Regions from separate parts of the Luteibacter sp. 1214 genome, predicted to be linked through region 1. Evidence: predicted binding sites of a transcription regulator. Region 1 holds the regulator's gene; each other region holds the start of a gene.

Evidence for each region. The regulator FliA, encoded in region 1, starts transcription of late flagellar genes. The targets are predictions, from matches to a motif close to TAAAGTTTNNCNNNCNNNGGCCGATAA.
Region 2: J2X57_RS16920 (chemotaxis protein CheW) is a predicted target of FliA. The motif match lies at 773-799, and genes of this name have one in related genera.
Region 3: J2X57_RS11395 (flagellar hook-length control protein FliK) is a predicted target of FliA. The motif match lies at 1,005-1,031, and genes of this name have one in related genera.
Region 4: J2X57_RS19675 (GGDEF domain-containing protein) is a predicted target of FliA. The motif match lies at 1,473-1,499, and genes of this name have one in related genera.

Annotation. Positions count from the first base shown of each region.
Region 1 is NZ_JAVDSQ010000004.1:301,235-303,434, reverse strand. Features, by position in the region: gene J2X57_RS12305 (protein phosphatase CheZ) at 1-65, opposite strand, end outside; gene cheY (chemotaxis response regulator CheY) at 76-477, opposite strand; gene J2X57_RS12295 (RNA polymerase sigma factor FliA) at 531-1,262, opposite strand; gene J2X57_RS12290 (P-loop NTPase) at 1,259-2,134, opposite strand.
Region 2 is NZ_JAVDSQ010000008.1:81,911-84,110, reverse strand. Features, by position in the region: gene J2X57_RS16925 (chemotaxis protein CheA) at 1-474, shown strand, start outside; gene J2X57_RS16920 (chemotaxis protein CheW) at 850-1,365, shown strand; gene J2X57_RS16915 (methyl-accepting chemotaxis protein) at 1,450-2,200, shown strand, end outside.
Region 3 is NZ_JAVDSQ010000004.1:116,766-118,965, forward strand. Features, by position in the region: gene J2X57_RS11395 (flagellar hook-length control protein FliK) at 1-945, opposite strand, end outside; gene tgt (tRNA guanosine(34) transglycosylase Tgt) at 1,165-2,200, shown strand, end outside.
Region 4 is NZ_JAVDSQ010000014.1:49,329-51,528, forward strand. Features, by position in the region: gene J2X57_RS19670 (alpha-ketoglutarate-dependent dioxygenase AlkB) at 1-244, shown strand, start outside; gene J2X57_RS19675 (GGDEF domain-containing protein) at 260-1,333, opposite strand; gene J2X57_RS19680 (CorA family divalent cation transporter) at 1,588-2,200, opposite strand, start outside.

The sequences.
Region 1 (2,200 bases):
TCGGCCTCGAGCAGCTCGCGCAGTTCGGGGACGACCTCTTGGCCGGGGGAGAGCATCGTATTCATCGTTATTCCCTTAGCCCGCAGCCGCGGCGAGTCGTTCGAAGATCTTGTCGAGCTTTTCCTTCAGCGTGACCGCCGTGAAAGGCTTGACGACGTAGCCGTTAACACCGCTCTGCGCGGCGGCGATGATCTGGTCGCGGTTGTTTTCCGCGGTCACCATCAGCACCGGCAAGGACTTCAGACCGGCATCGGCGCGGATGGCGCGAAGCAGGTCGATGCCCGTCATGTTGGGCATGTTCCAGTCGGTGACGACGAGGTCGATCGGCTGCGAGCGCAGCAACGCGAGGGCCGCGTTACCGTCTTCGGCTTCCTGGATGAGCGTGTTGGTGAAACCCAACTCGACCAGGAGATTCCTGACGATGCGCCGCATGGTGGAAAAGTCGTCCACCACGAGGATCTTCATGTTCTTGTCCAAAACTGCTCTCCGCCACGTGCTTTTTCTTTACCGGCGACGGCACCGCGATGCCGTCACTGCTTGTCTTTCCAACCCGTCATGCGTGCACGCAGGCGAATCAGGGCCTGGCCATGGATCTGGCACACGCGCGACTCGCTCACACCAAGTACCACACCGATTTCTTTCAGGTTGAGCTCTTCATCGTAGTACAGCGACATCACCAGCTTCTCGCGTTCCGGCAGGCCGTCGATCGATTGCGCCAACGCGTCGCGCAGGCCGTTCTTCTCGAAGTTGCCTTCCGGGCCCGAGGCGTCGGGGTCCGCGACGTCGATCGCCGCGCCTTCGTCGCCTTCCGGCGCCGTGAGGCTCAGCAACCGCGCGCTCGCCGCGTCGGCCAGAATCTGGTTGTACTCCATGGCGTCGATACCCAGCCGCTTCATCACTTCCGCGTCTTCGGCGTCGCCACCCGTTTCGTTCTCGATCTGCCTCGTTACTTCAGCCACCTCGCGCAACTTCCGGTGGACGGAGCGCGGGGTCCAGTCCGTCTTGCGCAGTTCGTCCAGCATGGCGCCACGAATGCGGATGCCCGCATAGGTCTCGAAGCTGGCCGCGCGAGTCGGCGAGTAATTTCTTGCGGCCTCGAGCAGTCCGATCATTCCAGCCTGCATGAGGTCATTCGCGTCCACGCTTGGCGGCAGGCGGCCCATCAGGTGATAGGCGATCCGGCGCACCAGGGGTGCATGCGTTTTAACCAGTTGATCCGCTGGAACTCTAGTGATTTCAAGGTATTCGCTAGCGACACTCACAGCGGCAGCCCTCCCCCCATGTGGTTCCGTTCGGCGAAAAAGCCGATGCGACCCTGCACCCGGGGTTCGGGTTCACCCCATGTATCGACCGACCGGGCCAGATTCTTGAATCCCACCGCCGAGCGGCTGCTCGGCCAGGCGTCGACCACGGCCGCCTGGCGGCGGATGGCCTGACGCAGGTACTCGTCGTGCGGAACCATGCCCATGAAATCCAGGGACACGTCCAGGAAGCGGTTGGTCACGCGGGCCAGCTTCTCGAACAGCTGACGGCCTTCCTGCGCATGGCGGACCATATTGGCGACGATGCGGAAGCGGTTCACGTCGAACTCGCGGCTCATCACCTTGATCAGCGCGTAGGCGTCGGTCAGCGAGGCCGGCTCGTCGCAGACCACGACCACCACTTCGTCGGAGGCTGCCGCGAACATCGACACGCTGTCGGAGATGCCGGCGGCGGTGTCGACGATCAGATATTCGGGGGCGACCGGGTATTCGTCGAAGGCGCGGATCACGGCGGCGTGCTCGATATTCGGCAGCTGCGCCATGCGGCGCGCGCCCGAGGTCGCCGGGATCACCTTCAGGCCGTGGTTGGCGTGGAGGATCAGGTCCTCGATGCGGCACTCGCCTTCGAGCATGTGGCCCAGATGGCGCGTGGGCTGCAGGCCCAGCAGCACGTCGATGTTCGCCATGGCCAGATCCGCGTCCAGCAGGACCACGTCACGGCCGCCCATCGCGAGCGCCATGCCGAGGTTGACCGCCACCGTGGTCTTGCCCACGCCGCCCTTGCCGCCCGCCACCGCGATGCTGCGCGTGGGACGACGGTCGGCGAGCCAGTTGAGCCCAGCAGCCTGGGTGGAATCGACGTGTGTGTTCATGAAGGAATTCACTGCCGTGAAAGGGTGTGCGGATGCGGATGCCGTGGTCACGTTACTTCAGTTCCC
Region 2 (2,200 bases), on a different contig from region 1:
GTCGAGGGCAAAGGCACCACCTTCACCATCACCCTGCCGCTGACGCTGGCGATCATCGACGGCCTGACGGCCGCGGTGGGTGAAGAAACCTACATCGTGCCGCTGGTTTCCATCGTCGAATCCGTGCAGGTGAAGCCGGATGCGATTCGCAGCGTGGCGGGCGGCGGCGAGCTGTTCCGCTTCCGCGATCACTGGCTGCCCATCGTGCGGCTGTTCGACGCATTCGGCTGCGCCGGTCAGCGCCGTGCCATCGACGACGGTATCGTCATCGTGGTGGAAGGCGAGGGCAGTCGCATCGGTCTGTTCGTCGACGAACTCATCGGCCAGCAGCAGGCGGTGGTGAAGTCGCTGGAAGCCAACTATCGCCGGGTTACCGGCATCTCCGGCGCGACGATTCTGGCCGACGGCTCCGTCGCGCTGATCGCCGACGTCGCCGGGCTGGTGCGTCTGCAGGCGCGTCGCAAGGCGGCCTGATTGCCGTGGGTTGAACGGGGTCGCGCGCAAGGCGCGCTCCTACAACCGTCGGCCATCCCCGCCGCGCGGTAACCCATGCGTTAACACCGTGCTGTACTCCCGTGCGTTGGCCCGTGCGGCACCCCGTCAGGTATCCCCGTGCGGTGTACCGCCGCACGGTAGGAGCGCGCCCTGCGCGCGAAAAGCCGACAAAGCAATGAAGCGGCACCCCCCGGTTCCCCATTCCGGCCCCCATCCCGCCCGTTCCGCCCCCATCCCGCCGCACTCCCCACCGGATGCGGCACCGCAAAATTCCCCCTCAAGTCCCCACCGGAATAGCCGATACCCCAAGGGAAGGGGTCCCGAACCGCCGATCCGATCCGCCGTGGGAACGACATGAATCAAGCAGCCAATACCGCCATCGACGCGTCCGACGAGGCCGCGCAGTACCTGACCGTCAACCTCGGTAACGAGGAATACGCGGTGGATATCCTCGCCGTCCGCGAAATCCGCGGCTGGACACCGGTGACGCGCATCCCGCAGGCACCGTCCTATGTGCTGGGTGTGCTGAACCTGCGCGGCGCGATCGTGCCGGTGCTCGATCTTCGCCTGCGCTTCAATCTGGCGCGCGAGGAATACACCGCCACCACCGTGACCGTCATCGTCATGGTCAACGGCCGTCAGTTCGGCGTGGTGGTCGATGCCGTCTCCGACGTGGTGGAGGTCGCTCCCGGCGGCATCCGTCCGGTTCCCGACATGGGCACCACCGTCGATACCGAATACCTGAAGGGCCTCACGTCCGTCGGCGAGCGCATGGTGTTGCTGCTCGACGTCGACCGTCTCCTGCAGCCGCAGGACGCCCAGATGCTGGAAGCCGCGCTGGCTTCCACCGACGTCAAAGCCGTCGCCTGAGCGTAGAGGCGCCGTGGCGGCTTCGGTCGCCGTGGCGTGAGATGCCCGGTTTGCCACTGCCGCACTTTGCCGATTGGAATCGCAATGAATAAGTTCAAGTTCAAGATGCCCGCCCTGACCGTCCGTGGACGCCTTTACGGTGTGCTCGGTCTTTTGGGCGTCATGCTGATCGGCGGCGCCGCCGTCGGCCTCGGCGCCATGTACTTTCAGAACGAAGGCCTGCGCAAGGTCTACGAGGAAGAACTCGTTCCGTCCGAGATGCTCAGCCAGGTGAGCACGCGCGCCCTGATGGCTTTCGTGGTCATGGGTGAAGCCGCGGCGAAGGTGTCCGAGAAGGATCAGGTCAACCAGAAGCTTGCCGAGTTCCAGAAGCTCCAGGACGAGATGGCCAAGCTGAAGGACGATTACAAAAAGATGCCGATGTCGCCGGAGATCAAGAAGCTCTACGACCGCTGGCAGTCGTCCAACGACGAGTACAACTCGGCCAAGAACGACATGCTCGACGCCCTCAAGCAGGGTGACGAGGGCGCGCTCGACGTCATGGAGATGTCCGTCCGCCCGATCCTCATGGATCGTCAGGCGCAGCTCGCCAAGCTGGTCACCGCCAAGCGCGACGAAGCCGCGGCGATCTATGAAAAGCAGGCCGCCCAGTACAAGACGATCCGTGCCTTCTGCATCATTGCGCTGTCGCTCGGCCTGATCGTCAGCCTGCTGATCGGCGTGCTGGTGATCCGCTCGATCCTCCGCACGCTGTCGGTCACCGTGAACGTCGCCAACCAGATTGCCGAAGGCAAGCTGGGTCACGACGTGCAGGTCACCCGTCAGGACGAACTCG
Region 3 (2,200 bases), 180 kb from region 1:
CGGGTCGATGGCGAAGCCGACCGTCCACAGGCCATCCGGCTCGCCAGGGCCTGGCTTGCCTTCCTCGATCCGCAACTGGAGCACGTCGTAACCGCGCGCGTTCGCCAGCGGCACTTCGATCATCCATAGTCCGGCCTGCGGCTGGGATTCCAGCTGACCGATCTCAACACGGGACAGTGCGGCACGCGTGTCGGTCCGTAACTGGCCGACCAGCGCGTCGACGTCGTCTTCAGTGATGGCGAATTCCGCTACGCGAGGCTGGGCAATCAGTGCGCGCTGGGCGAGCGGCGGGGGTGTGTCACCAAGCTGGCGCGGAAGTCCGGGGCCGGTGCTGACGCCCGATGCGCTTCGTGTCGGCGGAAGATCGGCCAGCGTACGGCGGAGCGCCATCAATGCCGCCTTGAAATCGTCGGCCGCCGGCGTCTCTTTCGTCGGCTCGGCAAGATGGGATTCGAGGAAGCTGCCGCTCTTGGCGATCGCTTCCTTCATGCCCATCGGCGTGCTGACGTCATCGGGCCCGCTGATCGAAGCCTCGAGCGTGGCGAGTGCGGCTCGCAGGGGTGCCGGCAGCGAGCGGGCCACCGGGCTGCGCGCCAGTGAGGCCAGTGCGCCGAGCAGCGGCGCGTAACCATTCTGCAGCGGGAGCCGTTCGCGCAGTCCCTGCATCGTGACGCCTTCCTCGGGGTGGGCGATGAGGACTTCGAGCTGAGGCTGTGCGCCCTGAGTCAGGACGCGCACCTGAAACTGCTGGGGAAGCTGGGTGCCCGTGGTGTCGGCCTCCACCGTGATACCGCCGATGTCCAGCAGCAGCTTGCCGATGTCGTTCTGCCCCATGACGCGTGCCGTCAGCAGCGTACCCACCCGCCAGGCGTCAACGGCCGCGGTGGTGCCCGCTGCCGCGCCGGCCCATAGCTGGGCGGCGATACTGGTCGGCTGGATGATCAAAGGGCAGGTCCTCCGAGGGCCTGGGCGGACCCCGGTCTGGGCTCGCTCCTGTGGCATAGGAATCGGCGGAAACGTGCGGAACTTTAGGTAGGCGCTTGCCGACACCTGTACGCGTAAACGGCGAGCGCATTGGGCCGCCGCCCCGGCAAGGTAATGCTCCCCGTCCGCGCAGCGCCCGACCTGCAGGTCCGAAGGGCCGACTCCCGGTACACTACGCGGATGACCCAGCTTCCCTTCGAACTCCTCGCCACCGATGGCGCGGCCCGGCGTGGCCGTCTCCGATTCGGCCGCGGCACCGTCGAAACCCCGGCCTTCATGCCGGTGGGCACCTACGGCTCCGTGAAAGCCATGACCCCGCGCGATGTCCTCGACACCGGCGCGGAGATCATCCTCGGCAATACCTTCCACCTGTTTCTGCGGCCTGGCCTCGAGATCGTCGGCGAATTCGGCGGGCTGCATAAGTTCATCGGCTGGAACAAGCCGATCCTTACGGACTCCGGCGGTTTTCAGGTCTTCTCGCTGGCGCACAAGCGCAAGATTACCGAAGAGGGGGTGACCTTCGCCTCCCCGGTGGATGGGTCGAAGGTGTTCCTCTCGCCCGAGGAGTCGATGCGGATCCAGAAGGTGCTGGACTCCGACGTCGCGATGATTTTCGACGAATGCACGCCGTATCCGGCGACCGAAAAGGTCGCCTCTGACTCGATGGAGCTCAGCCTGCGCTGGGCCGAGCGTTCCCGCCAGGCTTTCGACGACCTGAAAAACCCCAACGCGCTGTTCGGCATCGTCCAGGGCAGTACGTACGAAAAGCTGCGCCACCGTTCGGCGGAGCGGCTGGTGGAAATCGGCTTCGACGGTTACGCCGTGGGTGGTCTGGCCGTCGGCGAGCCGGAGGCGGAGCGCAATCACACGCTCGACCTGACCCTGCCGATGCTGCCAAAGGATCGACCCCGTTATCTGATGGGGGTGGGACGCCCCGAAGACATCGTCGAGGCCGTCCGTCGCGGCATCGACATGTTCGATTGCGTGATGCCTACGCGCAACGCGCGCAACGGGTTCCTCTTCACGTATGAAGGCACGTTGCGCATCCGGAACGCGAAGTTCGCTACCGATACCCGCGTGATCGAAGAAGGTTGCGACTGCTACGCCTGCGCCAACGGCTTCTCGCGCGCCTACCTGCGACATCTCGATCGCTGCAACGAGATCCTGGCCAGCCAGCTGGCGACGATGCACAACCTGCGTCACTACCAGCGCTTGA
Region 4 (2,200 bases), on a different contig from region 1:
CGCGCTGCTGTCGTTAGGTGCGACGCGGCGGATGACGTTGCGTGAGCGCGAAGGGGCGAAGCGCAGCTTCGATCTGGATCTGGAGGCGGGCAGCCTGCTGACAATGAGCCATGCCACGCAGTTCCATTACGACCACGGCATCCCGAAGTCGCGCGGCGAGGTCGGGCCGAGGATCAGTCTGGCATTCCGGGTGCGACCACACGGCAGGGCCGCGGGGCGGCATTATCCGACGAAGCCCGCTTAGCGGGCCATCACGTGGTCAGAAGAGGTCGATACTGCCGAGGGCGACCGGCGCGGCGAGCTCGCCACGCTGGGTCAGGCTTTCGTAGCCGTAGACGCTGTTGCGACCGTTCTCCTTGGCGAAGTACAGCGCCTTGTCCGCGCGATCGAGCACGATTTCGGGATAGTCGTTCTCGGTGATCCGCGCATAGCCGATGCTGACAGTGACGTGGCCGACCTGCGGAAACGTGTGATCGGCGATGAACTGCCGGAAGCGGTCCAGCGCGTGTTGCGCCACGTATTCGTTTTCCGCGGCGATCAGCATGACGAACTCTTCGCCGCCGAAGCGGAAGAGCACGTCGCTCTGGCGGAAGCTGGCGCGCATCTGCTGGGCCAGCATCAGGATGACTTCGTCGCCGTAGACGTGACCGTAGGTGTCGTTGATCCGCTTGAAGTGGTCGATGTCGAGGATGGCGAGGTAGATCTTGCTGTCGTCGTCGCGCACGCCGCCACGGCGTTCGTCCTCGCCGCCCACGGCGGCACGCGCACGCTGGCGGCTGAGCTTGAGCAGGCGGCGCAGGCGCTGTTCGAAGCTGCGGCGGTTGTACAGGCCGGTCAGCTTGTCGCGCTCGCTCTCGTTCAGCAGGGCGATGTAGTTGCCGTAGATGCGCGCGAAGCCTTCGACCATCACACGGACGGCGTCGAGCGAATCGTCGGCCTCGAGCATCAGGGCGCCGATCGCGGACCCGTCGCGTTGAATGGGAATGACGAGGCGGCAGTCACCGTTGTCGGTGACGTCGCTGATCGCTTCGAGGGTTTCCATCGCGCAGACGATGGTGTCGACCGGGTCGCCCTCGCGCGGTGGTTCCAGCGCGTTGACGACGAATCCGCCCTCGCTCTTGCGGCCGCAGACCACCATCGACTCGATGGGCTGTTGCAGACTCTCGCCACGCTTGCACAAGGTGACGCTGTTGACCGGCATAAGCTCGGCCAGCGAAAGGACCAGGCTGTGGTCCAGGGCGTCGATATCGCGGTGGTGGGTGAACTCGGCCACCGACGCCAGCAGTCGCGTCTCGGGAAGGCCGCCCGTCATGGCATGCCACGGCGTCTTCATGGACGACCCCACGACGGGGCGTGGCGAACGCGATAGTGACTACTGACTGGCACCGAACACTTCCTCCCCCGAGTCGGGCGCGCCGGATGGCAGCCCCGTGTCGTTTCGACCGGCTTCCACCGGGCGACCCTCAAGGGTGCTAACGGCAGTGCAGCCGCGAACTTTAGGGAAAATACGGCCCAATGTAAAAAAATGCGACGTACGTCAGGTTTACAGGCCTTCACGATGGTGAAGGACTGCGCTAGAGACGCCGCTCAGTCGCCTTCGAGCCAGCCCCGCCATTTAAAGAACAGCACGGGCAACAGGATGCTCAGCAGGATGGCGCCGATCGCCATCGGGTAGCCGAAGGTCCAGTCCAGCTCGGGCATGTGCTTGAAGTTCATGCCCCAGACGCCGGCCAGGATCACCGGAGGAATGGTCGCCACGGAGGTCACCGTCAGCACCTTCATCACATGGTTCTGGTCCGTGCTGATGAAGCCCAGGCTCGCATCCAGCAGGAACTGCAGCTTGTTCGTCAGCTGATCGTCGAACTCGTCCAGGGTGCGAAGGTCGTGATCGACCACGCGCAGGCGGACCTCGACCTGATCGGACATCCACTCGGGCTGCTTGGCCCTGACGAACGAGACGATACGCTGCACGCCCAGCATGGAAGAGCGGTTGCGTGCCTGCTCGCCCTCGAGCCGGCCGACCTCGAGCATGCAGTCGCGCAGGGCGGGCGTGCCCAGGCGCTCGGTGGTGAAGACGCGGTCGGACAGCTGTTTCAGATCGGCGGAGACGTCCTCCATGCGCCTGGCCGCGAGATTGACGATCGCCTCGATCAGCGTCGCCAGCACGTCGGCGCTGGAATCCCAGTGCTGCTCATCGCAG